3 regions of the Shewanella sp. Sh95 genome follow, and region 1 is predicted to be linked to each of the others. Evidence: predicted binding sites of a transcription regulator. Region 1 holds the regulator's gene; each other region holds the start of a gene.
The links. The regulator NrdR, encoded in region 1, represses ribonucleotide reductase genes. The targets are predictions, from matches to a motif close to AAACACNANATNTNGTGTTT.
Positions count from the first base shown of each region.

Region 2: the regulator NrdR is predicted to act here: its motif matches at 3,968-3,987, upstream of nrdA (class 1a ribonucleoside-diphosphate reductase subunit alpha).
Region 3: the regulator NrdR is predicted to act here: its motif matches at 3,817-3,836, upstream of nrdD (anaerobic ribonucleoside-triphosphate reductase).

Region 1 covers NZ_LGYY01000263.1:40,974-51,402, reverse strand. Annotated here, with positions in the region: gene AEA42_RS19460 (MBL fold metallo-hydrolase) at 1-827, opposite strand, end outside; gene AEA42_RS19455 (LysR family transcriptional regulator) at 1,018-1,956, shown strand; gene ettA (energy-dependent translational throttle protein EttA) at 2,078-3,745, opposite strand; gene glyA (serine hydroxymethyltransferase) at 3,936-5,189, shown strand; gene nrdR (transcriptional regulator NrdR) at 5,386-5,835, shown strand; gene ribD (bifunctional diaminohydroxyphosphoribosylaminopyrimidine deaminase/5-amino-6-(5-phosphoribosylamino)uracil reductase RibD) at 5,947-7,092, shown strand; gene AEA42_RS19430 (riboflavin synthase) at 7,100-7,756, shown strand; gene ribBA (bifunctional 3,4-dihydroxy-2-butanone-4-phosphate synthase/GTP cyclohydrolase II) at 7,824-8,927, shown strand; gene ribE (6,7-dimethyl-8-ribityllumazine synthase) at 9,067-9,543, shown strand; gene nusB (transcription antitermination factor NusB) at 9,558-9,962, shown strand; gene thiL (thiamine-phosphate kinase) at 10,041-10,429, shown strand, end outside.
Region 2 covers NZ_LGYY01000232.1:25,031-35,459, forward strand. Annotated here, with positions in the region: gene gyrA (DNA gyrase subunit A) at 1-1,924, opposite strand, end outside; gene ubiG (bifunctional 2-polyprenyl-6-hydroxyphenol methylase/3-demethylubiquinol 3-O-methyltransferase UbiG) at 2,309-3,019, shown strand; gene AEA42_RS16895 (HAD-IA family hydrolase) at 3,021-3,695, shown strand; gene nrdA (class 1a ribonucleoside-diphosphate reductase subunit alpha) at 4,141-6,429, shown strand; gene nrdB (class Ia ribonucleoside-diphosphate reductase subunit beta) at 6,491-7,621, shown strand; gene yfaE (class I ribonucleotide reductase maintenance protein YfaE) at 7,655-8,074, shown strand; gene AEA42_RS16915 (NADPH-dependent 2,4-dienoyl-CoA reductase) at 8,469-10,429, opposite strand, start outside.
Region 3 covers NZ_LGYY01000078.1:12,936-23,364, reverse strand. Annotated here, with positions in the region: gene ribA (GTP cyclohydrolase II) at 1-346, opposite strand, end outside; gene AEA42_RS05580 (YibL family ribosome-associated protein) at 610-966, opposite strand; gene nrdG (anaerobic ribonucleoside-triphosphate reductase-activating protein) at 1,092-1,553, opposite strand; gene nrdD (anaerobic ribonucleoside-triphosphate reductase) at 1,669-3,786, opposite strand; gene AEA42_RS05565 (hypothetical protein) at 4,090-4,770, opposite strand; gene rssA (patatin-like phospholipase RssA) at 4,883-5,830, opposite strand; gene AEA42_RS22145 (hypothetical protein) at 5,947-6,120, opposite strand; gene AEA42_RS05555 (DEAD/DEAH box helicase) at 6,200-7,549, shown strand; gene AEA42_RS05550 (DUF3010 family protein) at 7,664-8,101, shown strand; gene AEA42_RS05545 (M48 family metallopeptidase) at 8,158-8,685, shown strand; gene AEA42_RS05540 (hypothetical protein) at 8,772-9,239, shown strand; gene AEA42_RS05535 (peptidoglycan DD-metalloendopeptidase family protein) at 9,601-10,429, opposite strand, start outside.

The DNA of each region.
Region 1 (10,429 bases):
GGGTAGAGCTTGAGCATCTTGGCGATTAAGTCCGCAGAATCTTTTGCTGTTTTGGCTGCCTTTTCAAAGGCATTAATATAATCGCGAGTAAAATCGATGGCGCGCTTATCAAATCTGGCATCACCGAGATAATGTCCAGGGATAACCTCTTTGGGAGATAAGGCTTCCATCTTTTCTAAATGGGTTAACCAGGCTTTACGCGACTCAACACTTTGGGTATCTGCCATCCAAACATGGGTGTTATCAAACACTTCAACGCCACCAGTGATGGTTTTAGCCGACGGTACCCACAGGAAGGTATGCTTAGGGTGAGCATCCTCTAGCCCTTCTATCAGCACTTGTTCACCGTCGATACTAAAGCGATTGGTGGTAACCACCTTAGGCAGCACTAATTGGCTCGGGGCATTGTCCTTTAAAATCGGTCCCCAGTAGGCGAGCTTGCCTTCCATCGAGGCTTTAATGTCATCGACTGTGGTTTGAGTGGCAACGATTTCGACCTCGGGGAAGTTTTGCTTAATCACATCCAATCCAAAGTAAAAGTCTGGATCGCTATGGCTGATATACACCAAGGTAAGCTTTTTACCGCTGGCTTTAATGGTATCCACTAAGGTCTGGGCATCATTTTTTTGAAATTGAGCATCGACCAGCATCATTTCATGCTCGCCGCTGATAAAGCTTGAAGACACCGCAAAAATACTGTTTTCGCCCGGATTAAAATGGCTCACTTGCAAAGGTGCTGCCTGAGCAGTAGCCATTCCCGCCACCAGCATGGTTGCAGCTAACTGGGGTTTTAAAGAGCTTAACTTTAGATTATTCAATAGTGTCATTTCTGTTCTCACTTATATTTTCAAATGGGCATTCGTTGATTTGCACTGTTGCAAAAGTGAGCTTAGTTTAGGTTGCAAAAAACGTTAGATAAACACGGAAAATTGCGCTTATTTGTTGCATAATTCGGATGAATTGGCGTTTAAAACCGATTATTTAGTGCAAAGCAATCAACATAAGGGCGGATAAACCATGGATAGACTCGAAGCGGCAAAGGTTTTTGTGACTATTGTTGAACGAGGCAGCATGATTGGCGCCGCCGAAGCGCTGGATATGTCTCGCTCTATGGTGACCCGCTATTTAAGCGAGATGGAAGAATGGTCAGGCGCACGCTTACTGCACCGTTCGACAAGACGTTTGAGTCTAACCAGTGCGGGCGAGCAAGTGCTCGATTATTGTCAGCGGTTATTGGAATTAGCGCAGGAAGTCCCCGCGGTCAGCCATGCCCAAAGTGCCCAACCGCGAGGATTGCTGCGGATCAGTTGCTCACAATTTATAGCGCATTTGCTCCTTCCCACGGTCGTTCGTCCCTACTTAGCCCAATATCCTCAGGCGAGTGTGAACTTTCATGTTAGCAGCCAAACTGTTGATTTAGTTGCCGAACGTATTGATCTTGCCATACGTATCACTAATGAGCTCGATCCTAGTCTAATCGCCAGACGTTTAGGGGAATGTGAGTCCGTGGTCTGCGCCGCACCGCGTTATCTTGCCACCCATTCACTTATTAGCCATCCCGAGGATTTAACTCGGCATAACTGTTTAACCTATTCCTACTTTGGCGATGTGATGTGGCGGTTTACCCAAATTATTCATCCTGATGGTATCGAGGCGGGGCAGCTTTTTAATATTCCCGTAAGAGGTAACTTAAGTGCCAATGATTCTATGGTGGTACTAAACGCCACCTTGGCCGGCGAGGGGATTGCTATGCAGCCCCTGTGGGCGGTTAAACCGCATCTCGACTCGGGGGCATTAGTGCCACTGCTGCGGGAGTTTAAACCTCAATCTTTGGGCGTATATGGGGTGTATCAATCCCGTAAACATATGCAGCCCGCCTTAAGAGTGATGATGGATATGCTAGTGGCCTACTTTGCTAGCATGAACCAGCATGAATATAGTGCCAGCCTGAAATAACGGAAAATCCTCACCCTAAATTCAATGCAATAAAAAGGAGCTTAACCCTTTCGAGTTAACCTCCTCAGATACACGCTTGCCTAGATTCTAGATTCTAGATTCTAGATTCTAGATTCTCGATCTATTTCGTCATGCGCTTGTATTTCAGGCGGTGTGGTTCAACCACATCGGCGCCATAGGTGTTCTTCAACCACGCTGAGTATTCGGTGTAGTTACCTTCGTAGAAGTTAACTTGGCCTTCGTCGCGGTAGTCCAGAATATGAGTCGCGATACGGTCTAAGAACCAACGGTCATGCGAGATCACCATAGCGCAACCAGGGAATTCGAGGATCGCTTCTTCCAGTGCGCGCAGGGTTTCAACGTCTAAGTCGTTGGTCGGTTCGTCGAGGAGCAGTACGTTACCGCCAGCCTGCAACAGTTTAGCTAAGTGAACACGGTTGCGCTCACCGCCCGACAGAGTGCCGATAATCTTTTGCTGATCTGCACCACGGAAGTTGAAGCGGCCCACATAGGCGCGGCTTGGAATTTCCATGTTGTTGATGCGCATGATGTCTTGACCACCAGAGATTTCTTGCCAAATGGTGTTTTTGTCATTCATCGAATCGCGGAACTGTTCAACCGACGCCAGTTGTACTGTTTCACCTATCTCAATGGTGCCGCTATCTGGCTGCTCGCTGCCTGACAGCATGCGGAACAGGGTCGATTTACCTGCACCGTTGGCACCGATAATACCGACGATCGCGCCCTTAGGAATCGAGAACGACAGGTTATCGATCAGCACGCGGTCACCGTAGGACTTGGTTAAGTTTTTAACCTCAATCACTTTGTCACCTAAACGTGGTCCGGGCGGAATAAACAGCTCGTTGGTTTCGTTACGTTTTTGGTAATCAGTGGTGTTCAGCTCTTCGAAGCGCGCCATACGGGCCTTGCCCTTAGACTGACGGCCTTTCGCGCCTTGGCGAACCCATTCTAATTCTTTTGCAATGGTCTTTTGACGCGCGCTTTCTGCGGCAGACTCCTGCTTCAAACGGGCATCTTTTTGTTCTAGCCATGAAGAGTAGTTACCTTCCCATGGGATACCCTCACCACGGTCAAGTTCTAAAATCCAACCAGCAGCATTGTCGAGGAAGTAACGGTCGTGGGTAATCGCCACAACGGTGCCCGAGTATTCCTGCAGGAAGTGTTCGAGCCAAGCGACTGATTCGGCGTCCAAGTGGTTGGTCGGTTCGTCGAGTAGCAGCATCTCTGGCTTTTCCAGCAGCAGACGGCAAATCGCCACACGGCGGCGCTCACCACCCGATAAGACTTCAATCTTTTCATCCCAATCAGGCAGACGTAGCGCGTTCGCCGCGCGCTCAAGGATGTTGTCTAGATTGTGAGCGTCCTGCGCCTGAATAATCGCTTCAAGTTCGCCTTGCTCTTTGGCAAGCGCGTCGAAGTCCGCATCGGGTTCTGCATAAGCGGCATAGACTTCGTCTAAGCGTTTGAGGGCATTTTTTGCTTCAGAAACCGCTTCTTCAATCGCTTCACGCACGGTTTGCGTTGGGTCGAGTTTGGGTTCCTGTGGCAGGTAACCAATCTTCAGCCCTGGCATTGGGCGCGCTTCACCCTCAATCTCGGTATCGATACCGGCCATAATGCGCAGTAGGGTGGATTTACCTGAACCGTTAAGACCTAACACACCGATCTTGGCGCCGGGGAAAAAGCTTAAGGAAATGTCTTTAAGGATCTGCTTCTTAGGCGGAACAACCTTGCCCACCCGCAACATGCTGTAAACAAACTGAGCCATTTTTCTGCATCTATAAGTGACTAATGATGCGGCTAATTCTACTCGATTGCGCGCCGAACTCAACTCGGCATTGAGGCGCATTCAAGCTAAAACTGTAGGATTTTCATGTTTCAGAGACTGGGATTGTCGGCTCGTTACGAGTAGAATACCGCGCAACCCTACCTACAAGAATTGGCAGCTGGAGTAAGCAATGCTGAAAAAAGATATGAATATCGCAGATTATGATCCGGAACTGTTCAACGCAATTCAGAACGAAACTCTGCGTCAAGAAGAGCATATTGAGCTGATTGCTTCTGAAAACTACACCAGTCCACGCGTGATGGAAGCGCAAGGTTCACAACTAACGAATAAGTACGCCGAAGGCTATCCAGGCAAGCGTTACTACGGCGGTTGTGAGTATGTGGACGTAGTTGAAACCTTAGCGATTGAGCGTGCAAAACAACTGTTTGGCGCGACTTACGCAAACGTACAACCTCACTCAGGTTCTCAAGCAAACAGCGCCGTTTACATGGCATTGTTAAAACCAGGCGATACCGTTTTAGGTATGAACCTCGCTCACGGTGGTCACTTGACCCACGGTTCACCTGTTAACTTCTCCGGTAGACTGTACAACATCATTCCTTACGGCATCGATGAATCAGGCAAAATTGACTACGACGAAATGGAACGTCTGGCGGTTGAACATAAGCCTAAGATGATGATCGGTGGTTTCTCTGCTTATTCAGGTATCGTTGACTGGGCAAGAATGCGCGAAATCGCAGACAAAATCGGTGCTTATCTGTTTGTCGACATGGCACACGTTGCGGGTCTTATCGCCGCTGGTGTGTATCCAAACCCAGTGCCACACGCGCACGTTGTGACCTCAACCACTCACAAGACCTTAGCCGGTCCTCGTGGCGGTATCATTCTGTCTGCTGCCGATGATGAAGAGTTATACAAAAAGCTGAACTCTGCGGTATTCCCAGGCGGTCAAGGCGGTCCTTTGATGCATGTTATCGCGGGTAAAGCGGTAGCCTTCAAAGAAGCTTTAGAGCCAGAGTTCAAAGCTTACCAACAACAAGTGGTTAAGAACGCTAAAGCTATGGTTGAAGTGTTCTTAGAGCGCGGTTACAAAATCGTTTCTGGCGGTACTGACAACCACTTAATGCTGGTGGACTTAATCGGTCGCGACCTGACGGGTAAAGAAGCCGATGCCGCTTTAGGTAGCGCGAACATCACAGTAAACAAAAACTCTGTGCCAAATGACCCACGTTCTCCATTCGTGACCTCTGGTGTACGTATTGGTACGCCTGCGATCACTCGCCGTGGCTTTAAAGAAGCTGAAGCGAAAGAGTTAACCAGTTGGATCTGTGACATCCTCGACGATGCTCACAATCCAGCGGTCATCGAGCGCGTAAAAGGCCAAGTATTGGCACTGTGCGCCCGTTTCCCTGTTTACGGTTAATTCGTTAATTTATCCGAATATATCGGCTAAGTTCACAACAGCTTAGGTCGTTAAGCTTAGGTGGTTAACCTCAGCCGATAAATAGGATAAAATCCCATGGCCGCATTAAGCGGCCATTTTTATTGCTAAAATCTTAGACTTAAACCTGCTCGGTTTAAGCAAGATAGGCTTTATTCCATTCACGGCAGGAGGCTCAATGCATTGTCCATTTTGCAGCGCGACAGATACTAAAGTGATCGATTCCCGATTAGTGGCGGAAGGCCATCAAGTGCGTCGTCGCCGAGAATGCACCGAATGCCACGAAAGATTTACCACCTTCGAAGGCGCCGAATTAGTCATGCCACGGGTGATTAAACGTGATGGCACGCGTCAACCCTTTGATGAAGAAAAGCTGCAAGCAGGTATGTTACGCGCGGTCGAAAAACGCCCCGTGTCCATGGATGAAATCGAGCAGGCCTTAAGTAAAATCAAGTCAACGCTGCGGGCGACTGGCGAGCGTGAAGTGCCATCCGAGATGATAGGCAACTTGATGATGGAACAGTTAATGAGCCTAGACAAGGTTGCCTATATTCGTTTTGCCTCGGTTTATCGCGCCTTTGAAGACGTCTCCGAATTTGGTGAGGCGATTGCGAAACTGCAAAAGTAACATGGGTTATCTTAAGTTAGTGCTTAGGTTCGTGCTTAGGTTCGTGCTTAGGTTAGTGCCTCGTTTTGCGCTGCATTCGGGCACGCTTCCTCAAGATTTCATAGGGTTTATATGAATTGGTCAGAACTCGATAACCAGATGATGAGCCGAGCCATACAACTGGCTCGCAAAGGATTTTATACCACTCGCCCCAATCCCAGTGTGGGCTGCGTTATCGTAAAAGATAATCAGATTGTCGGTGAAGGTTATCATCAAAAAGCCGGCGAGCCCCACGCCGAGGTGCATGCACTGCGCATGGCTGGCGAGCTTGCCCGTGGCGCGACCGCCTATGTCACCTTAGAGCCTTGCAGCCATTATGGTCGTACGCCGCCCTGCGCCTTGGCGCTGATCAATATCGGTGTAAAACGTGTGGTGGTGGCGGTTGAAGATCCCAATCCTCAGGTCGGTGGTCGCGGTATTCAAATGCTGCGCGATGCGGGCATTCAAGTGGATGTCGGTTTACATCGCGATGAGGCCTATGCTTTAAATCTTGGTTTTATGAAGCGCATGGAGTCGGGCCTACCTTGGGTGACGGTAAAGCTTGCCGCGAGTCTCGATGGTAAAACCGCATTATCCAATGGTGTCTCTAAGTGGATTACAGGCCCCGAAGCTCGCCGCGATGTGCAGCGTTTACGTTTGCGCGCCTGCGCCATAGTAACTGGGATTGAAACCGTACTGGCCGATGATCCATCCCTCAATGTGCGCTACTCAGAGCTTGGCAGTCTTAACTCACTATTGAGTGAGGCGCAAATTTTACAACCGCTACGGGTGATTTTAGACAGTCGCTGCCGCATGCCGATTAAGGCAGCTTTGCTTGCGATTGAATCGCCGATTTTATTAGTCTCAACTGAGCCATACTCGCCAGCCTTTATGGCGCAGTTGCCGTCCCATGTGACTTGTCTTCAATTACCGGCGATTGATGGTCGCATCTCGCTGCCCACACTCTTAAGCTATTTAGGCAAAAACTGTAATCAGGTGCTTATCGAAGCGGGCGCGACCTTAGCAGGTGCCTTTATCGGCGCGGGATTAGCCGATGAGTTAGTACTGTATCAAGCGATGAAAATTCTTGGCGCACAAGGACGTAATCTACTCGAATTACCCGATTATCAAATGATGGCCGATATTCCGACCCTCAAACTGGTCGATGAGCGTAAAGTGGGCGCGGATACGCGTTTCACCTTGCGGCTCACGTCCAATCCATCTTTAGCGAATAAGTGAGTTAACCATGTTTACTGGGATTATTGAGGCCGTTGGCACGCTGCGAAAGCTTGAACGTAAAGGCGATGATATTCGTTTGACGGTCGCCAGTGGCAAACTGGATTTAAGCGATGTGCGTTTAGGCGACAGTATCGCCACCAATGGTGTGTGTTTGACTGTGGTTCAGCAATTAGCCGATGGCTATGTGGCGGATGTGTCGGCTGAAACTGTCAGTCTCACAGGCTTTGCTAACTACAAAGTGGGTACTAAGGTTAATCTTGAAAAAGCCGTTACCCCGACAACTCGCCTCGGCGGGCACATGGTGAGCGGCCATGTGGATGGCATTGCCACCGTTGAGCAGCGTTTGGCGCGGGGCCAGGCGATTGAGTTTTGGTTAGCGGCGCCTACGGAGCTGGCTCGCTATATCGCCCATAAAGGTTCTATTACCATCGATGGCGTGAGCCTCACGGTAAACGAAGTCGATGGACACCGTTTCCGATTAACCATAGTGCCCCATACCGCGGGTGAAACCACGTTGGTGGATTTGAAAGCCGGCGATAAGGTGAATATTGAAGTGGATTTAATTGCCCGCTATTTAGAGCGTTTAATGCGCTTTGATACTAAAGAAACCCAAGGCGGTGGGGTGACCATGGAAATGTTAGCCCGTGCTGGCTTTGTGCGTTAGGGCACTGGCACTTAGCTCACTTAGGTATAGAATTTCATAACAACAGTAAAATCATAAAGGTCCTACAATGGCGCTGCACAGTATAGAAGAGATCATCGAGGATATTCGTCAAGGCAAAATGGTTATTTTGATGGATGACGAAGACAGAGAAAACGAAGGCGACCTGATTATGGCGGCCGAGTTGGTGACGCCAGAAGCGATTAACTTTATGGCGAAATACGGTCGTGGACTCATCTGCCAAACCATGACTAAAGCTCGTTGCCAGCAGCTAAATCTGCCCTTGATGGTAACCAATAACAATGCGCAGTTCTCGACTAACTTTACGGTATCGATTGAAGCTGCCGAAGGCGTAACCACCGGGATTTCGGCCCATGATCGCGCCGTAACGGTAAAAGCTGCCGTGGCTAAAGATGCCAAAGCGTCGGACTTAGTTCAGCCTGGGCATATCTTCCCATTAATGGCGCAGGACGGCGGCGTGTTAACCCGCGCTGGCCACACAGAAGCAGGTTGTGATTTAGCCCGTTTAGCGGGGCTTGAGCCGTCGGGCGTGATTGTTGAGATCCTCAATGAAGACGGCACCATGGCCCGCCGTCCTGATTTAGAGATTTTCTCTGAAAAACACGGCGTTAAAATCGGCACTATTGCGGCGCTGATTGAATACCGTAACACCAAAGAAACGACCGTTGTGCGTGAAGCAAAATGCAAACTGCCAACCCGTTTTGGTGAGTTCGATATGGTGACCTTTAGGGATACTATCGACAACCAATTGCACTTTGCCTTAGTGAAGGGCGAGGTGAAACCTGACTGTTTAGTGCGGGTGCATTTACAGAATACGTTTAACGATCTACTCCATTCTGAGCGCGATCAGCAACGCAGCTGGCCGCTCGAAAAAGCGATGGCGCGGATTTCTGCCGAAGGTGGTGTGTTAGTATTGCTTGGCAATCAAGAACATCCCAGTGAAATCCTCGCTAAAGTCAAAGCCTTTGAGGCGGAAGATCAAGGTCAGACGCCCGTGTCAGCCAAATGGCAAGGTACTTCACGCCGTGTCGGTGTAGGTTCACAAATTCTGGCCAGTTTAGGCGTGACCAAAATGCGACTCTTAAGCTCGCCTAAGCGTTACCATTCACTCTCAGGCTTTGGGCTTGAAGTGACCGAATACGTGGCGGAGTAACAGGCCGAGCTTGTTAGACGTTACACTAAGGTAAAATTAATCATTTGTATAATTTGCATAGGGCTGTGGGCGATTGACTGTGGTATTATGTCGCCACTTTTCGCCCAAGCCGGGTGCTTTAGCTAAATTAGGTAAGAAAATGAACGTAGTTCAAGGTAATATCGAAGCGAAGAATGCCAAAGTTGCGATTGTAATTTCGCGTTTTAACAGCTTTTTAGTTGAGAGCCTGCTTGAAGGTGCACTTGACACGCTGAAACGTTTTGGCCAAGTCAGTGATGAAAACATCACTGTCGTCCGTGTACCTGGTGCGGTTGAGTTACCACTGGCTGCACGTCGTGTTGCCGCAAGTGGTAAGTTTGACGGTATCATTGCACTTGGTGCTGTGATCCGTGGTGGTACCCCTCATTTTGATTTTGTTGCAGGCGAATGTAACAAAGGTCTAGCTCAAATCGCATTAGAGTTCGATCTGCCCGTTGCCTTCGGTGTATTGACGACAGATACCATTGAACAAGCTATTGAGCGTTCAGGTACTAAAGCGGGTAACAAGGGCGGCGAAGCTGCGCTAAGCTTGCTTGAAATGGTCAACGTTCTGCAACAGCTTGAACAACAGTTGTAATAGTAGGAAAAATAATGAAGCCTTCTGAGCGCCGCAAGGCCCGCCGTTTAGCCGTTCAAGCCATTTATTCATGGCAACTAAGCGGGAATAATATTGCCGATGTCGAGCATGAGTTTTTAACTGAACAGAGTCTCGATGGTGTAGACGTAGCTTATTTTCGTGAGCTATTTGCAGGCGTAGCAACTAAGAAAACCCAATTGGATGAGTTGATCATTCCACACTTAGATCGCCCCATTGATGAGGTGTCTCCAGTGGAGAAAGCCATAGTGCGCCTAGCGGCCTATGAGCTGACTTTCCGTAAAGATGTGCCATTTAAAGTTGCCATTAACGAGGCGATTGAACTGGCTAAAGCTTTCGGTGCGGATGAAAGCCATAAGTTTGTTAATGGATTACTCGACAAACTGGTTGCACGTAAGTAATAAGGACAAACGGTATCTTAGGATACCGTTTTTCATTGCTAACAAAGGTGGCCGATGTGAGTCGCGCCAAACTGTACAGTGAAAGAATTCCAGCTTATTGAATGTTATTTCAATCACCGCGGCCCAACACGCCGTGATGTCAAATTGAGTATTGGCGACGATTGCGCCCTTGTGCAGCCCGCCGAAAACAAGTCGATCGCCATTTCCTGCGATACCTTAGTCGAAAATGTTCACTTCTTCCCCGATATGCCACCTCAAGCCTTAGGTTACAAAGCCTTAGCGGTAAATCTTTCTGATTTAGCGGCAATGGGGGCCGAGCCTGCGTGGATGACGCTTGCACTCACTTTGCCAGAGGTTAACGAGACCTGGCTGAGTGGTTTTAGTGAAGGCCTGTTTGAAGCGGCAGAATATTATGGCATCGCCTTAATAGGTGGTGACACAACTCGCGGGCCTAGGGCAATTAATAT
Region 2 (10,429 bases), on a different contig from region 1:
CCTCAGCGTATTCACGCACCGGCAGAATCGCAGTAATGCGTTCGCCATCGGCCAGCGGCAGCAAGTTAACAATCGGACGACCACGGGAAGTGCGGCTCGCCAGCGGTAACTGATAGACCTTGAGCCAGTACATCTTACCAAAATCTGAGAAGCACAGAATCGTATCATGGGTGTTCGCAACCAGCAGTTTTTCAACGAAATCTTCGTCTTTCACCTTAGTTGCGGCTTTACCCTTACCACCACGGCGCTGGGCTTGGTAATCGCTCAGCGGTTGGTATTTGGCGTAACCTAAGTGCGACAGGGTCACAACCACGTCTTCTTCGTTGATTAAGTCTTCAAGACTCATATCAATTTCGTTGGCGTTGATCACCGTGCGGCGGGCATCGCCATATTCAGCAAGAATTTCTTCCAGCTCTTCTTTGATCACTTCCATCAAACGCTCAGGGCTGCGCAAAATAAACAGCAGACCTGCGATGAACTCGAGCAGCTCTTCGTATTCAGCGATGATCTTATCGTGCTCAAGACCGGTTAAACGGTGTAAACGCAGCTCTAGAATCGCCTGAGCCTGTTGCTCAGTCAGATAATATAAGCCGTCACGGATACCGAATTCTGGCTCTAACCATTCAGGACGCGCCGCATCATCACCCGCTTTTTCAAGCATGCCCTGTACATGACCGAGCGCCCAGCCCTGCTCAACCAGTTTGACTTTAGCGTCTGCTGGCGTTGGCGAAGCTTTGATCAGCGCAATAATCGGGTCGATGTTGGCCAGCGCGACCGCTAATGCCTCAAGAATATGGGCGCGTTCGCGCGCTTTACGCAGTTCGAATACGGTACGGCGAGTCACCACTTCACGGCGGTGCAGGATAAAGCATTCGAGCATTTCTTTTAAGTTGAACAACTTAGGCTGACCATTGGTCAAAGCCACCATGTTGATACCAAAAGAACATTGCATTTGTGTCTGGGCATAGAGGTTGTTCAGAACAACTTCGCCCACTTCGCCACGCTTGATTTCGATAACGATGCGCATACCGTCTTTGTCAGACTCATCGCGCAGACCGCTAATGCCTTCAATCTTCTTATCTTTAACTAGCTCAGCGATTTTCTCGATGAGTTTCGCCTTGTTCACCTGATAAGGAATTTCGGTGACGATAATACGTTCACGGCCGTTATCTTCGGTTTCGACTTCAGCCAGCGCGCGCATAACGGCGCGGCCGCGCCCCGTCTTGTACGCATCGATAATGCCCTTACGACCATTGATGATCGCCGCCGTTGGGAAATCAGGGCCAGGAATATATTCCATGAGCTGTTCAATCGACAGCGCAGGATCGGCGATCAGCGCTAAACAGCCTTTAACCACTTCAGTTAAGTTGTGTGGTGGGATGTTCGTCGCCATACCCACCGCAATACCCGATGAACCGTTAATCAACAGGTTAGGTACGCGTGTCGGTAATACCGCAGGAATTTGTTCTGTGCCGTCGTAGTTTGGCACATAGTCAACGGTTTCTTTTTCAAGATCGGCGAGGAGCTGGTGCGCTAACTTATCCATCCGGATTTCGGTATAACGCATTGCCGCGGCAGAGTCACCGTCAACCGAACCGAAGTTTCCTTGACCGTCGACTAAGGTGTAACGCAGTGAGAAAGGCTGAGCCATACGCACGATAGTGTCGTATACCGCCGAGTCACCATGGGGGTGATATTTACCGATCACGTCACCGACCACACGGGCAGACTTTTTGTACGGCTTGTTCCAATCGTTCTTCAATTCACTCATGGCAAACAGCACGCGGCGATGTACAGGCTTAAGGCCATCACGCACGTCTGGTAATGCACGTCCTACGATGACGCTCATGGCGTAATCAAGGTACGAATTCTTTAGTTCGTCTTCGATATTAATTGGCGAAATAGATGATGCCAGATCAGTCATAAACTGCTCGTTCCCCTGAAAATTAGCCGACAACGCATAATCCGTATCATTGAGCGGCCCAAAAACGTGATTTGGCATTCTAACACAGTTATTTAATGTCGCCAGACCTATCCTGCGCGAATTGAGAAGGATGTGGCTTAATAGATGAAAACACTGTCAATTTGCACTTTTAAACCCGATAAAATCGGTTGTTAATGGCGAAATTGAGTCCAAGACTTGATTAATATCCGAGCAGAAAAACCGCTCAGCTTCACAAAGTGTTTAAGAATTAATGATAATTGCTGAAATTTCACTCAACCACAAAGACTTAGAATCAGCCAATACTGTGTTTATCCACCATTGTCGTTATAATAGCCGCACTATTCAGCCGCTTTAGGTAATCGCATGCAACAGAATACCAACGTAGACCCACAGGAAATCGCAAAGTTTGAACGTATGGCCGAAACCTGGTGGGATCTCAATGGCGAGTTTAAACCGCTGCATCTATTAAATCCCCTTCGCTTAAACTATATCGATCAAACTGCTGGCGGGATTTTTGGTAAAAAAGTGCTCGACGTCGGCTGTGGCGGTGGCATTTTATCCGAAAGCATGGCGCGCATCGGTGCAGTGGTTGATGGTCTTGATATGGGTGAAGAACCGTTAGAAGTTGCACGCTTGCATGCGCTGGAAACCGGTGTGAGCATCAATTACGTGAAAAACACCGCCGAGGCTCATAGGGAAGATCACCGCGAATACTATGATGTGGTGACCTGCATGGAGATGCTCGAACACGTACCCAATCCCCAATCAGTGATCCAAGCCTGCTGCGATATGGTAAAACCCGGTGGTTTTGTGTTTTTTTCCACGATTAATCGCAATGTTAAATCCTTTGTCGAAACCATTATCGGTGCTGAATATCTACTGAAGATGTTACCGATTGGCACTCATGATCATAATAAGTTTATTAAACCTTCCGAATTGATTGAGTTAGTCGATAACACCGACCTCATCTGTAAAGACGCCCTTGGGATCACTTATAACCCGTTAACAGGGATTTTTAAGTACACATCTAAGGTCGATGTAAACTATATGATTGCAACGCAAAAGGCAGATTAAGATGAGTTTAGCTGAGGTTAAAGGGGTCTTATTCGACCTTGATGGTACTCTTGCCGATACCGCGCCGGATCTGGTTCAGGCCCTTAACCTCAGTTTGTCTGATGTCGGTATTGCAGCAAAACCCTTTGCAGACATGCGTAGCGCCGCCTCCCATGGCAGCTTTGCCTTAGTCGATGCGGCCATTCCAGGCGCAGATGAGGTGCTACGCACCCAAGTCCAGCAAGGACTCCTTGCCCACTATCAAAGGATCAATGGCGACCATTGCCAATTGTTTGAAGGTATTTCTCCACTGCTTGACTGGCTCGAGTTATGCCGCGTGCCATTTGGAGTCATCACCAATAAACCTGCCCGCTTTACTCGTCCCCTGTTACATAAGCTTAAGCTCAGCTCGCGTATGCCAGTGATGATCAGCGGCGATTCGACCCGTTACCCTAAGCCCCATACCGCACCTATGCTATTGGGCGCGCAGCAGTTGCAGTGCAAGCCACAGCAAATCCTTTACTTAGGTGATGCTGAGCGGGATTTACTGGCGGCTCAAGCGGCGGGCATGCTCGGCGGTGTAGCGCTGTGGGGATATTTGGGCGAGGACGATACACCCGATGCATGGCCTGCCTATGCACAGTTTACGACGCCTTCGAATTTACATTCGGCACTAAGCCAAGCGTTAACAAAATAAGCACGAATCAGGATTCGTGCTGATAGCTATTAATAGAATTAACGCTATGGGTCAATCCCCGCGATCGTGATCGCTGCTTATTTTAGCGATCGATCACACTGCGGGATCGGAATAAAAATTCGCCATATCAGACGCACGCTAATCTCAATTTGAGCTACAGGGTTAGTCATTACTAACGCATTTTTTTATCCTCAAGATATCCACAAGATACCCCCTAAATTGAGACTTGCAAATAATAGCAAACCTCACTATCTTGTATCTCAGATTATTTAAAACACCATATCTTGTGTATAGGTAGCAATCAGACACACTAGAAGTTCCCCGCTAAATCGACTATTTTCACCATAGTCAACAGTATTAAGGGTTTTCAGGTTGATTGTTTTACAAGGAAACGTACGGTGACTTAGTTCACCTGAACAGATATCAGAACCAAGGCCTCTCTTCAATGAATAGCAATATGACAGTTACAAAACGCTGTGGTGCACGTGAGACAATTGATCTCGACAAAATACACCGCGTAATTACTTGGGCAGCCAAGGGGTTAAAAAACGTTTCTGTTTCTGAAGTTGAACTTCGCACGCATTTACAGTTTTTCGATGGGATCCCAACCGAAGCTATCCACGAAACGATCATCAAATCTGCGGCGGATTTAATTTCCCCTGAGTCACCCGATTATCAGTTTCTGGCTGCGCGTTTAGCCGTATTCCATTTGCGTAAGAAGGCTTTTGGTCAGTTCGAGCCACCCAAGTTATATGACCATGTCACTAAGCTGGTAGAGTTGGGTAAGTATGATATGCATATTCTGCAGGATTACACCCGCGAAGAACTCGATATTATGGATACTTATATCGACCATTGGCGAGATATGAACTTCTCCTACGCAGCCGTTAAACAGCTTGAAGGTAAATATCTGGTTCAAAACCGCGTCACCCACGAGATTTATGAGAGCGCCCAGTTCCTCTATATTCTGGTGGCGGCCTGTTTGTTTGCCCGCTATCCAAAGGCAACGCGTCTGCAATACGTCAAAGATTTTTACGACGCAGTATCGACTTTTAAGATTTCACTGCCAACGCCTATCATGGCGGGAGTGCGTACCCCGACTCGTCAGTTTAGCTCATGCGTACTGATTGAATGTGGCGATAGCTTGGATTCAATCAACGCGACAGCATCATCTATCGTAAAATACGTGAGCCAACGCGCTGGTATCGGTATCAACGCCGGTCGTATCCGTGCATTAGGAAGCCCAATCCGTGGTGGCGAAGCCTTCCACACGGGTTGCTTACCTTTCTACAAGTATTTCCAAACTGCGGTGAAATCGTGCTCGCAAGGCGGCGTGCGCGGCGGTGCAGCCACCCTCTTCTATCCTATTTGGCACTTAGAAGTTGAATCGCTGCTAGTACTGAAAAATAACCGTGGCGTTGAAGATAACCGTATCCGTCATTTAGACTACGGCGTGCAACTGAATAAACTGATGTATCAACGTCTGATCAAAGGTGAAAATATCAGCCTGTTCAGCCCATCGGACGTACCCGGTCTTTACGATGCCTTCTTTGAAGACCAAGCTGAATTTGAGCGTTTATATCTGCAATATGAGCAAGACGGCAGCATTCGCAAAAAGACATTAAAAGCGGTGGATCTGTTCTCATTGATGATGCAAGAACGTGCTTCAACGGGCCGTATCTACATTCAAAACGTGGATCACTGTAACACCCACAGTCCATTTGACTCAAAAGTTGCACCGATCAGACAGTCTAACCTCTGCCTTGAAATCGCGCTGCCGACTAAGCCATTGAATAACATTGACGATCCAAACGGCGAAATCGCTCTTTGTACACTGTCGGCATTAAACCTAGGGACAATTACCGATTTAGCGGAATTGGAGCCATTAGCTGATTTAGCCGTGCGAGCCTTAGATAACCTGCTGGATTACCAAGATTATCCAATCAAAGCGGCGCAGATTTCGTCGATGAACCGTCGTACCTTAGGGATTGGTGTTATCAACTTCGCTAACTATTTAGCGAAGAATGGTATGAAGTACTCCGATGGTAGCGCGAACAATCTGACTCACAAGACCTTTGAAGCGATTCAGTTTTATCTGCTCAAAGCGTCAATGAATCTGGCGAAAGAAAAAGGTGCGTGCCCATTATTTAATGAGACGACTTACGCTCAAGGTATTTTACCTATCGATACCTACAAACGTGACCTAGATAAGATTTGCAGTGAGCCATTGCATTTAGACTGGGAAGCGCTGCGTAACGACATTAAAGAGTATGGTTTACGTAACTCGACATTGTCTGCACTGATGCCGTCTGAGACTTCATCACAGATCTCAAACGCCACCAACGGTATCGAACCGCCACGCGGCTTGATCAGTGTGAAAGCCAGTAAAGATGGCCAGTTAAAACAAGTAGTGCCTGATTTCGATGAGCTGAAATACAACTATGAGCTGTTATGGCAAATGCCAAGCAACGAAGGTTACTTACAGCTTGTGGGTATCATGCAAAAGTTCGTTGACCAAGCGATTTCGGCCAACACAAACTATGATCCAGCGCGTTTTGAGGGCCGTAAAGTCCCAATGCAGACCCTGCTAAAAGACTTACTCAATGCCTACAAGTTAGGTGTAAAAACGCTGTACTACCATAACACTCGCGATGGAGCATCGGATCAACACGATGACATTACCAACATAGAGAAAGAAGATGACGGCTGTGCTGGCGGCGCTTGCAAAATCTAATCTTCAATGTTAACGGTTGCGGGATCCCAATGGGATCCCGACTTATTGGAATACTCGTACCATGACCTACTCTACTTTTTGCCAAACACCCAACGATGCCACCCGTGAACCCATGTTTTTCGGACAATCGGTAAACGTCGCACGTTATGACCAACAAAAATATGAAGTGTTTGAAAAACTAATTGAAAAGCAGCTGTCTTTCTTCTGGCGCCCAGAGGAAGTCGATGTGAGCCGCGATAAAATCGACTACAACTCACTACCCGATCATGAAAAGCATATTTTTATTTCGAACCTGAAATACCAAACGCTGCTCGATTCAATTCAAGGTCGCTCGCCTAACGTAGCTTTTTTGCCATTAGTGTCACTGCCTGAGTTAGAAACCTGGATTGAAACCTGGTCATTCTCCGAGACAATTCATTCGCGCTCATACACTCACATTATTCGCAATATCGTCAACGATCCTTCAGTGATTTTTGACGATATCGTGGTGAACCATGAGATCCTGCGCCGTGCCACAGACATTGCAGAGTTCTACGATCACCTCATCAAATTAACCCAGACATATCATCTACTCGGTGAAGGCACCCATGTGATTGATGGTGAGCCTTTAGAGGTAAATACCCGCACCCTGAAAAAAGCACTGTACCTGTGCATGATGTCAGTTAACGCGCTCGAAGCCATTCGCTTCTACGTGAGCTTTGCCTGCTCATTTGCCTTCGCTGAGCGTAAGCTTATGGAAGGTAACGCGAAAATTATTCGTCTTATCGCCCGTGACGAGGCGCTGCACTTAAACAGCACTCAGCATATCTTAACCATTATGCAGGGCGGCAAAGACGACCCTGAGATGGCCGAGATTGCCGCAGAATGCCAACAGGAAGCCTATAACCTGTTCCTAAAAGCCGCCGAACAAGAAAAAGAATGGGCGAAATACCTGTTCAAAGACGGCTCAATGATCGGTCTAAACGAGCAGATCCTCTGCCAATATGTTGAGTACATTACCAACCAACGGATGAAGTCAGTTAACCTGCCGCTACCTTATGCAGAACAAACTAACCCACTGCCATGGATGAAAAACTGGTTAGAGAGTGACGCAGTGCAAGTTGCTCCGCAAGAAGTGGAAGTGTCATCCTATCTGGTCGGCCAAATCGATGCAGCCGTCGACAGTGATGAATTTCTTGATTTCGATCTCTAATCACTTTTGATTGTGAAATGACTAGATTACGAAATGACTAAGTCGAACCAGCTAAAGAGCCATCCATTGAATAATCCCTTTGCCAAGGCGCCCATTGTGCGCCTGCAAGGGCAACCTGTGCTGCTATTTACCCCGCAGCACGGCTCTTTACTGCAAGCTCTTGAAGCCAAAAAAGTCAGAATTTTCTCTGAATGTCGTAGTGGCTTTTGTGGTGCCTGTAAAACAAAAGTGCTTAGTGGTCGTGTCAGCTATTTAACCGAGCCTCTAGCCGTTCTCAATGCCGACGAATGTCTGCCCTGCTGCTGTATACCCAGCGAAGATTTAGAACTCGACTTATCGCCCGAAGGCGCTGCCGTGGTGACCTATTCTTGCCACACCCGCGCTCAGTCTACATCTACACGTAAAACCGCCAACCTCAAAGCCGTGCCACAGCAAGAAGTGGTTGAAGACTAAAATAGTTGTCTTAAACTCTTAGGCATTTTCGGGTGTGACTTGGGTTCGCGAGTCGATGATCAACAACACCAAAAACTTTGCCTGCGGTCAATACTCACGCTCACTCGCGTCTAAGAAAGCTTTCAAGCCCCTATCCCATCAAGGACTTTGGCGCGATAACAGAGGGTGTACATAAATTTTGCAGCCAAGAAACTGGCAGTTTAACGGCAAAGCCAAATTTTTAATGGTCTGGCAACACACCAATGGCCAGAGGCAAGTCACTCGAGTCGTCAGTTATGGGCATTTACCCAACTAAGCAAATGGCCCACTCATATAGATAAGCGCTTATCTTCATATCAATCAACAAAAAGCCTGAGTCAGACTCAGGCTTTTTATTGGTGAAACCGCTTAAAAACTACAGCCGCATAGCAAGCTCGGCGCCTTGACGAATGGCCCGTTTTGCATCCAGCTCAGCGGCAACATCGACACCGCCAATCAAATGCACCGGAATACCCGTTGCTTTCATCTCATCGACTAAGGTGCGGTTTGATTCTTGTCCGGCGCAGAGGATCACATTATCCACGGCTAGCACTTCAGTTTGCTCACCAACCCGAATATGTAGGCCAGCGTCATCAAACTTTTCATAGTTGACGCCGGTTTTCATTTTCACATTGTGCTGTTTTAACACTAAACGGTGGATCCAACCGGTGGTTTTACCTAAACCTTGGCCCATCTTAGAGGTCTTACGTTGCAGCAAATAAACTTGTCTGTGATCGCTATTATCCACTTCAGGCTCGGCTAATCCACCCGCATGCTGATATTGCTTGTCTATACCCCACTGCTTTAACCATTTTTCAGGATTGAGGGTGCTAGACTCAGATTCGCAGAGGTAATGCGCCATATCAAAGCCAATACCGCCAGCACCAATCAGGGCCACTTTGTTGCCAATCGTAGCTTGGCCCGTCAGCACCTGTTGATAATCCACCACTTTGGGGCTATCAAATCCTGGCAAGCTCAACTCGCGCGGGACCACGCCGGAAGCAATGACGATTTCATCAAACGTTTCGGTTTCCAGTACCTTAGCATCCAAGCGGGTATTTAAGCGCAGATCAATTTTATACAGTTTGATTTGATTGAGGAAATAACGGATTGTCTCGTTAAACTCTTCTTTTCCTGGGATTTTACGTGCCAGATTAAACTGACCACCCACCTCTGATTTCGCCTCAAAAAGCACGACTTCATGACCACGCATCGCTGCATACACCGAAAATGCCATGCCTGCGGGACCCGCGCCCATCACTGCAATTCGCTTCTTTTTATTGGTAGGTAAAAAGTTTATTTCGGTCTCATAACAGGCACGAGGATTGACCAAGCAAGTGGCACGTTTCAGAGAGAAGGTATGATCTAAACAGGCCTGATTACAACCAATACAGGTATTAATCAGCTCTGGCGTATTGGCCGCCGCTTTATTCACAAACTCAGGATCGGCCAGAAACGGCCTCGCCATAGATACCATGTCCGCTTGACCAGAGGCGATGATTTGCTCGCAAATCTCAGGCGTATTAATACGGTTTGTGGCAATCAAGGGCACTGAAACCGACTTCTTAAGTTTTTCAGTTACCCAAGCAAAGGCGCCGCGGGGCACGCTAGTCGCAATGGTTGGCACGCGGGCCTCATGCCAGCCAATCCCAGTATTGATAATAGACACTCCCGCATTTTCAAGCCATTTGGCCAGTTGCACAACTTCGTCCCAAGTGGAGCCGTTATCGACTAAGTCGAGCATGGATAAGCGGAAGATAATGATGAAGTCTTTGCCCACTTTGGCGCGAATGGCATTCACAATCTCTAGCGGAAATTGCGCGCGTTTTTCAAAACTGCCGCCCCATTCATCGGTGCGCGTATTGGTCCGGGAACTGATAAATTGGTTGATCAAATACCCCTCAGAGCCCATCACTTCAACGCCATCGTACCCTGCTCTTTTCGCTAAGGCGGCTGAACTGGCGTAATCCTTAATGGTGGCGCGTACTTGACGGCTCGACATGGCAGAAGGCGTAAAGGGAGTAATCGGCGATTTGATTTTACTCGGTGCCTGCGAAAAAGGATGATAACCATAGCGGCCAGCATGCAGGATTTGCATACAGATTTTACCTCCGGCTTCATGCACCGCTTGAGTCACAATGCAGTGCTTGCCCACTTGCCAGGGGAAACTCAACTGACAAGCATGGGGAGTCAATCGACCACGTAGGTTTGGTGAAATTCCGCCAGTGACGATCAATCCTACACCGCCCAACGCGCGCTCTTTATAAAACGCTGCCAGTTTCTCAAATCCGCCCTTTTCTTCTTCTAACCCCGTGTGCATGGAGCCCATCAACACAC
Region 3 (10,429 bases), on a different contig from region 1:
CAACCGTATTGGCGCCTTTATCCTGCAACTCATAGGCGCGGATCTTATTTAGCAGACCAATACCACGACCTTCCTGACGCAAATATAAGATAAACCCACTGCCGGTCTCGGCAATGTTTTGCATCGCGGTTTGCAGCTGGAATCCACAGTCACAGCGTAAGCTGAATAAGGCATCGCCCGTGAGACACTCAGAGTGAATACGGCCTAAAACAGGAGCATCGCTACTTAGGGTGCCAAATGTGAGGGCAACATGCTCTTTACCGGTTTCGGTATCTTCAAAACCGTGCATGGCAAAAACGCCCCAGGGAGTGGGTAATTTTGACGTCGCGACATATTTTATCGACATGACTTAACCTTAACGACAACTCTCATTCCATGAGACGGAAGGAACATCCATAAACAAAACAATGATTAGGTACTTAGCCTACGGCGCACCTATTCTAAAGTGTTTTCAGCAATCACGAAATACTTTAGTAATTTAATCAACTACAAAACTAAGCTATTAACTGGGTGACTCATTCAGCTCAATGGGTAATATGTCGAGCCAAGGCGCTGCAAAATAGATAAGTGTTCTATTTTGCAACTTATTGAATAACTTAGCAATGTAGCTTAAAATTTTGCTGGTGCAAAACCTGTTACTTCAGTCAAGCCCATTTCGCGCCCTAAAGCAGTCATTGGGTGCACAACAACTAAGCCTTTTACTGACTTTTTGAGTTGACCCATATCGGCTTGCTCGGCTTTGGTGAGGGCGCGGTGAAATGGCAAGTGCTGAATATCCACCCCTTGCTTTTGTAATAAACGCGACTGCTGCGTTTTTACGCTATTGATTTGCTTAGTAACAGCCTCAATCTCGCGTTTAAACTGCGCCACGATGACAACATCGCCACGTTGCTCTGCCGCCGCCAGTTTACGACGAAACTTATCTAACTTATCGTTTAGCTGCTGCAGTTCTTGCTTTAAATTCATTATGTTACCTTAAATTACTTTAGTGAGTCCCGACCGATATTGACCTAATCTTTGGCCTGTTTGTCTGGGTCACTGTGTCAAGGTGTGGGATTATAGCAGCAAGTTAGCGATCCTCGTTACCGCTTTTATAAGAAACGGATCACCTGATTACTGCTACCTCGATATGGAAGGCTCGGATCTGCAAGATTTTGCTCAAATTTGCCATCCACCAGCACATCTACATATTCCAGCACCGCACGCTGTTTATCGCTCAATTCATTCCATACATAGCCCGTCCACAGCCAAATATCTTTACCGGGACATTCAGCTTTGACGCGCTTAACAAGCACCAAAATCCCCTCAAGATTGGCGGGTAAAAGTGGATCGCCGCCAGAGAGTGATAAGCCACGGCGAACGATTCGCGTATCCTGCAAATCGGCGATGATATTATCTTCCATTGCCTTATCAAATAAATGGCCAGAGCGCACATCCCAAGTACTTTGATTATAGCAACCACGGCATTGGTGCTCACAGCCTGAAACAAATAAGGTGGCCCGAGTGCCTGGGCCGTTGACCACATCAACGGGATAATATTGCTGATAGTTCATTGTATAAGTCCAATACGAAATACAAGGAGCGCCAGACTGGCTAAAAATCAAAGCACAGTCCCATGCTAAGCGACTGTGCTGATATCAGTGTAACAAACACAACAAGGCAAAAATGTTACAAGTGTTTGATCCTACGCTTCACTTCTTCTTGCTTACCATGGTTGAACGGTCTGGCATCGGGACTGCCTAAGTAACCACACACACGGCGCGTAACAGACACTCGACTTGGCTCATGGTTGCCGCATTTAGGGCAAGTAAATCCTTTACTAGTACAGCTAAATTCGCCGGTAAAACCACAATCATAACATTCGTCAATCGGCGTGTTAGTACCGTAGTAAGGTACACGGCTATAGCTGTAATCCCAGACATTTTCGAGCGCTTCGATATTGTGCTGCATATTAGGATATTCGCCGTAGCAAATAAAACCACCATTGGCGATGGCGGGATATGGCTGCTCAAAATCGATTTTATCGTAAGGATTCACGTGCTTTTCCACATCTAAATGGAAGCTATTGGTGTAATAGCCCTTATCGGTTACACCCGCAACCACACCAAACTGGCGCGCATCGAGCTTACAAAAACGACTGCAGAGACTCTCACTTGGGGTGCTATAAAGGCTGAATCCATAACCCGTTTCGGCCTTCCATGCGTCGGTAGCCGCTTTAAGGTGCGCAACAATCGCCACCGCTTTTTCACGAAGCTTAGCATCATCAAACACATGGGTTTCAGTGCCATAGAGCGCATTAATGGTTTCATGTAAACCGATATAACCTAATGAAATCGATGCCCGACCATTTTTAAAGATTTGGGCGATATCATCATCGGCACGCAAGCGCACGCCACAGGCACCTTCCATATACAAAATCGGCGCAACTCTGGCTTTCACTCCGTTTAACCGTTCGATACGCGTATCTAATGCGCGGCGGGCAAGTAATAGCCGCTCATCCAGAATACGGTAGAACTCAGCCTCATCGCCATTCGCTTCTAGCGCAACACGTGGCAAGTTTAAGCTAACAACGCCAAGGTTATTGCGCCCTTCATGGACGAGTTCACCATTTTCTTTATAGGAACCTAAAAAGCTGCGGCAACCCATAGGGGTTTTAAACGACCCCGTCACTTTTTCCACTTGCTCATAGTTCAAAATATCTGGATACATGCGCATACTGGCGCATTTAAGGGCCATTTGTTTTACATCGTAATTGCAATCGCCGACTTTGTGGTTAATACCATCACGGATGGCAAACACCAATTTAGGGAACACCGCTGTTTTACGATTTTTACCTAACCCCGCCATGCGTACTTTCAGCATCGATTGTTGAATTAAACGCGACTCCCACGAAGTACCTAGACCGAAACCAAAGATCACAAACGGGGTTTGTCCATTAGCGGTATGTAAGGTATTCACCTCATATTCAAGGGATTGGAAAGCATCGTGGCATTCTTTTTCAGTCTGAGCAGTGGCATAGGCTTTAGCATCTTTAATCTGCCAATTCAGTGCCACTTGATAATGTTTGTCATAACTCTTGGCCACAAAAGGCGCTAACACTTCATCAATACGATTAATCGTGGTGCCGCCATAGATATGGCTTGCCACTTGGGCAATAATTTGCGCCGTCACGGCCGTAGCGGTAGAGATCGATTTTGGGGTCTCAATTTCGGCATTGCCCATCTTAAAGCCATGGGTCAACATGCCCGCCAAATCAATCAACATACAGTTAAACATCGGGAAAAAGGGCGAGTAATCAAGATCGTGATAGTGGATCTCACCGATTTCGTGCGCAGCCACCACATCCTTAGGCAGAATATGGCTCTTGGCATAATGTTTAGCCACGATGCCCGCCAGCAGATCCCGTTGAGTTGGGATCACTTTAGAGTCTTTATTGGCGTTTTCATTTAACAGCGCGGCATTGCTCTGCTCGACTAAACCACGGATTTCAAGATTGAGCTTACTGGTAGCATCGCGGCAAATGTCTCTGTCGTGACGATATTCAATATAGACCCGTGCCAATGATTTATAAGGGCCTTCCATCAATAGGTTTTCAACCGCATCCTGTAGATGGTGGATTTCAACTTCTGCCATATTCGCCACTCGTTCTCTCACACAAGCGGCTACCGTCGCGGCATAATCTGCGTCCTCTATCCCAACCGAGTTTGCAGCAGCGACCACTGCATCTCTTATCCTTGTTTCATCAAAAGGTGTGCGGCAACCATCCCGCTTGATCACGACTGGCATTGTTTAATTCCTCTCCATCCCGATTAAAATTAACACTATATATAGTGATTAAATAATCTATCAACACAATATGTAGGCAATTAAGCGGCATCGACACCTAAAATTCCATGATCCAGATCATGATTTATCCGATGGATAAAAAGAACAAATAAGAACTGCTGCCAAACCCAATGATCTCAGTTTTAGGCCTTGACCTTGATGCTAAAGCAAGATAGTAGACGCAGGAAATGGCGCTAATAATGACAAAAGACTTTGACCCAGAAGCCAAAGTCTATTGTTTTTGAAAGAATATTGTAAATAAGACTAGCGCTTAGCTAAGGCAAGATAACTGCTCAATTGTCCCAACGCTGATTGCTGCATCCCCATGGATGAAGCCACCTGCATCGTTGATTTAAGTCCCTGCCATAACTGTTTTTGACTATCGCTCATGGTGGGGTTGCTATTCAAATAATCCGTTAATTGACCAAACACTTTAGTCGCCTTTTGTGCCAGCACTGGCGACTGGGCATCATCCATGTTTTTTAACACATTTTTAGCATCAACTAACGTGTTGATCATCGGGCTATTAGGCGATTTTTCAGCCAAAGACTTTAGCTCATCATCGATAAAATCCTGCAAAGACTGCTTATTGGTACTTTGGCTTGGCAAACTAATGCCGTTTTGCGAGAGCCGTTCCACCTGTGCATCGGAAAGAATACCGTCTTTTTGTAACCGCGAGACTAAAGCGGGTATCTCAGCCACGCTAAATTTGCCATCAGCAAAAAAGTCTTTCGACATGGCCTGAATTTTTTGTGCTCGCAGTGCCCGTGGTGACAGCGCTATCTCGTCACTCGGTTTAGTATCAACCTTAGGGGGTTCTTTGGCTGAGGAGTTTGACTCCGTACTCGATTCAGTTTTACCTGTCTCCGTCTTTTTGCTATTCAGGCCATAAGCTTCAGCGGCACTGCTACGATTTAGATTAAGGGCATTTAAAAGAGAATTCATCGTCAATAATTCGGCGTCTAATACTGATTAATCGTTTTAAAGCAAAAACTAAGCCAATCAAGCAGTAAGTAGTGTCATATCGTAATTAACAGATAAATTCATCCTGACATTTTTAGCCTTTCCAGATCGCCGCTTCAATTAAATGTGCCACTTTTGCCACGGCGTCTTCACCTGCTGCAATGGCTTCAGCTGCTCGGTGGAACTCCATGGTGCCGATATTCGCGACTTCGGGTACAACACAGATATCGGGAGGGTCACCCATTAAACGCGCCCGTTTATGCCGCTGCTCTAAAATACTCATCGACTGGGACATCACCGCAATCATACCGGGATTAGATTTAGTCCCTAGGGAAAACTTATCGGTTAAGCTACCGACATATTCTCGCCCGCGGGCGAATAAATCCATAAAACCCGTTTCTTGGCGCGCGGGCATTTGGGTTTCATCTTTAGGTGCCCGATGGCTGGTCATATTAACGGGTAAAACTTGTAATCGACCAGTATGAAAACCTTGTAAATCAACGGCAATGACAATATCTACCCCCATAGCACGGCTCACCGAAACGGGGACAGGATTAACAACTGCACCATCCACCAACCAACGCTCACCTTGACGGACAGGCGCTAATATCCCAGGCATAGAGCAAGAGGCCCGTACGGCTTGGCGTAAATCACCATGGCGAAACCAGATTTCCTGACCTGAATACAGATCCGTAGCAATGGCCGCAAAGGGACGCTCTAAATCCTCGATATTGATATCACCAATCCGCGATTGCAGCACATCGAATACTTTTTCGCCGCCAATTAGCCCACCTTTACGCCAACGAATATCCATCAGTCCCAACACATCCCAACTAGAGAAGCTGCGCACCCACTCTTCAAGTTCCGCTAAATGATTATGGGCATAAGCAGCGCCAACAAGGGCGCCGATTGAGCATCCAGCGACCTTATCGGGTTTAATTCCCATGGCGGCAAGCCCATTGAGTACGCCAATATGCGCCCAACCTTTGGCTGCACCACTGCCTAAGGCAATACCGATCGTCGGAGTTGTCCCCTTACTCATAATAAATTCCCTTAATAAATCGATGATTTAAAGAAGCGCTATGACGTGAAAAAGCTAAATTCCAGCCAAAGTGTTGTCAATCATTAGACAACATAAACCGTTACGCTAGCCAGTCATTAGATACATTTATATGGTTTACGCTCGGCCTTATCCCCTTGGGCAGAGAGTAACCACATCGTCGCTTGATATCCTGTAAGTTCATAGCCAATTTGGCTAAACATAGCACTCGGTGCAAATATCGAGCGTGACACAAGCCAAGCAAATAAGTGGCTATTTAGATGATTACGCAAGATTATGCCCAATCAAGATAGCTGACCATAGTGATTTAGCGCTATAATCTGCCCTCACTCAGATTTAGGGGATATACCTTTGCAGTTTACTGATTTTTCTCTGGACCAGCGTCTGTTACAAAGCTTAAAGCATATGGGGATTGCAACCCCAACCGCCATCCAGGAACAAGCATTACCTATCGCATTGGCAGGTAAAGATTTAATGGCATCATCAAAGACTGGGTCAGGTAAGACCTTGGCATTTTTGCTGCCCGCATTGCAAAGGGTTATCTCCACCCGCGCCCTCAGTAAGCGCGACCCTAGAGTATTAATTTTATTACCGACCCGCGAATTAGCCCATCAGGTGTACAGTCAGTTACGCTTATTGGTGGCCAATACCCAATATAAAGCGATTAGTGTATTGGGCGGTGAAAACTTTAACGATCAGGCTAAAGCGCTGGCAAAAGAGCCGCATTTTATTGTTGCAACGCCAGGCCGAATCGCTGATCACTTAGAACAAAAAAACTTATTCCTCAATGGATTAGAGTTGTTAGTTTTGGACGAAGCCGACCGTATGTTGGATTTAGGCTTTGCGCCACAGTTAAAAGCTATCAACGAGGCGGCCGATCATAAACGTCGTCAGACCTTAATGTTTTCAGCAACCTTAGATCATAGTGAAATCAATGAGATTGCGGCGGCATTACTTAGAAATCCATTACATGTGGCAATCGGCACGGCCCACAGTGAACATCAGGATATTTCGCAGCGAATTTATCTGTGTGATCATTTAGATCATAAAGAAGCCCTACTCAGTCGTTTACTGACGGATGAATCGCACAAGCAAGTGATTATTTTTACCGCCACCCGTGCCGATACAGAGCGGTTAGCCGCTAAGCTCTCGGCTCAAGGTTTTGCAACAGCCGCCTTAAGTGGCGAGTTAAAACAAACGGCACGTAACCAGATCATGGACCAATTTGCCCGTGGTCATCAGCAAATATTGGTGACCACAGATGTGGCATCCCGTGGTTTAGACTTACTGAATGTATCCTTAGTCATTAACTTCGACATGCCCAAATTTGCCGAAGAATATGTTCATCGCATTGGCCGCACTGGCCGCGCGGGAGCCAAAGGTGACGCAATCTCCTTAGTTGGTCCTAAGGATTGGGATAACTTTAAAAAAGTACAACTTTTTTTAAGAAAAACCTTCGAAATCAGTGTAATTAAAGGGCTCGAAGCTAAATTTAGTGGTCTAAAAGAAAAGCCAAAGTCCGTCGCGACTAAAGGTGTAGTAAAGGCAAACACCAAAGCCAAATCTAAACCTAAGTCGCACCTTGTTAAAGCAGCGCCATCCCGTGATAAACGCTTTATCACGGGTGTTGATGTCGGTGATGCGCCAATGCGCAAAAAACCTGCGGCACAACTGCTACAAGATAATGACGACGAGATCTAAAAATAACGCAAAAGATAGCTCAAGTCCGTGAAACTTGAGCGCTCAAAATGAGTGACTCGCTGGAGCGATTCTTCCGGCGATACATAAGTAATTTGAAATAGTTAAAGGTGTAACATGCGAATTTGTGGTGTTGAATTAAAAGGTGGCGAAGCCATCATCAGTCTGCTCAGTTACGAAGGTGAAACCTTCAACGTACCCAGCTGCCGTAAAGTGTCTTTTAGCATTGCACAGTCGGCATCGACGGAGGCAATTCGTGAGTTTCATTTTGCTTTCCATAAGTTGATGGAAGATTACAAGATCGATGAAATTGTCATTATTGAGCGTGAGCAAAAAGGCAAACTGGCAGGTTCTGCTACTAGCTTCAAACTCGAAGCCGCAATTCAATTAGGCGAGCTGCCTGTAACCTTGCTATCTCCAGTGGCGATCAAGGAACAAAATAAGCGCAATCCACCTCAGGTAGACTTTGATAGCTTAGATCTGAAACGCTTCCAACAACCCGCCTTTGAGGCTGCCTACGCTCAGCAAAATCGCCATATTTTTGGTAAAGCTTAAGTGCTCTTGCTTGGCGCTATCACTTAGCGCCAAGCCTCTTACATGTCGCAAGCATCATGCAAAACCTAAAATATGTCAGTGGTTATAGCCTAGATATCCAACGCCAAGTTGAACAGCTTTTACAAAGTGGCAAGCTTGGGGAAGTATTGCTTCGCCGTCATCCGCACATTCATCATATCCGCAGCGATAAAGCCCTCTACGACTATACCCAAGGGATAAAAAATCAGTTTTTACGCCAATCCTCTCCCCTATCGAAAGTGATCTTTGATGACAAAATTAGCATGAGTCATCATGCACTTGGCTTACATTCCTACGTATCTAGAGTGCAAGGTAACAAAATCAAAGCGAAGAATGAAATTCGTATATCTTCTCGCTTAAAACGTGTACCTGAACCTTTGTTACGAATGGTAGTGGTGCACGAACTCGCCCACCTAAAAGAGAAGGATCACAATAAAGCTTTTTATAATCTGTGTACTTATATGGAACCAGATTACCACCAATTTGAATTTGATCTGCGCTTACTGCTGACCTGTATTGATGCCAATCAATCCCCTTATATCGCGCACTCAATAGACTCAGTTTGAGTACTTATTTTTATTGACCCAAGAGTTGACTGATAATAGTTTTCATTTAGAATAGTCATGTATTATCTGTCACGTACTTAGGCTGTATGAAAACGCAAAATATTGGTAGAAAGCTAGAAAAATGGTGTAAGAAACAAGCCAAGAAACTGCAAAAGCAACAGGCAACATTATCCTATGCGGCATCAGTTAACTATGCTGCAAAATCATCTTTCTCAGCGGAACCAATAAAACAGACGACTGCGGCCAAAAGTAAAAAAGCACAACGCAAGCACTTAAATCAATTATTGGCTGAGTATATTACCAAACAACACATTCAAGATCTTGATAAAGCAGCCCGTAAGCAGCAATTAAAATTAGCCAAAGCGCATTTTAATGCCGCAAATGATGCACAATTTTTATCCTTTGCAGCCATCAAACGTATTTCCCCCTTACCGACAGAGCGAAGCTTTGCACTTCGTCCTTATAAAAAGTCTCCCTGTGGAGGATGTCCTGCATTAAAGGGGCGTCTATGTAAATGTGCGTTAAAAGCGATGCAGAAACGCCAGGCAAGTTAATATTGTTTATCGATCTTGATTAAATAAATTTGAAGATATCTCAAAGTAAGAGTGGTTAGATATTTTCTGCTAGCTATCTTCGCTATTCACACGTCATTCAATCAATACCTGTACGCTCACTAAAGCCTAAAGTGGCTCGATTTATTATTTTAAATACCGATAACAAGGGCGAAATTTAATCAAATTTAAGCAAGCAGTCTTATCCAAGCATATGCAGCTAAACAACAAACCCAACAAAAAGCCTGACAAATACACCACTCAAATCATTTAGTTGCTGAGGCACACTCAATAGAAATAAAAACGCCGATGAATCAGTATTCATCGGCGTTTTTATACTCAGAACGGGACAAACGAAAATGAATTAACCTAAATTCATCAACGACTGACGACTATTGACCATATTCGTAAAGCTACGCAATTCTTGGTTTGCTAATTGGCTTGCCATAGGAATATCGGCTTTCATTGGATCGACGGGTTTACCGTTTACATGGAATTCATAATGTAAATGCGGACCAGTTGAACGCCCAGTATTACCAGATAAAGCAATCACTTGGCCACGTGTGACTCTCTGGCCTTTACGCACTAATGCCTTTGAAAGGTGTAAATAGCGGGTGCTATATTTACCACCATGTTCAATCACAATATATTTACCTGCAAATTGGTGATCCGTTACTAAACTCACCACACCATCACCAGGCGCTATAACCTTAGTACCAATAGGGACAGAAAAATCAGTACCGTTATGGGGAGAAATACGGCCAGTGATCGGATGTTTACGAGCAGGGTTAAAACGTGAACTCATGCGAGGCTGTTTAGCCAATGGAATACGCTGGAAAGCACGCACTAAACTGCGCCCTTTTGCATCATAATAACTGCCATCAGTATGCTGAAAGGCACTGATTTCTGAACGCCCAGTTTTAATGCTAACGCCTAATATTTGGCTGCTACCGGTTGCTTCACCTTCAACATATTGATCATTTACCAAAACAGAAAATTTATCTCCTGCATGTAAATCCCGTGCAAAATTCACTTTTTCTTTGAGTAAATCTTCAATCCGCTGAATATCAGCTGCCGCTAAGCCCATTTTTTGAGCCGATACGTAAAATGAGCCTTTAATATCACCAGTAATAATGCGGTTTTGCCAAACGCCTTCAACGTTAATTTCTTCAACGTTGAAGCTACCATCTTCA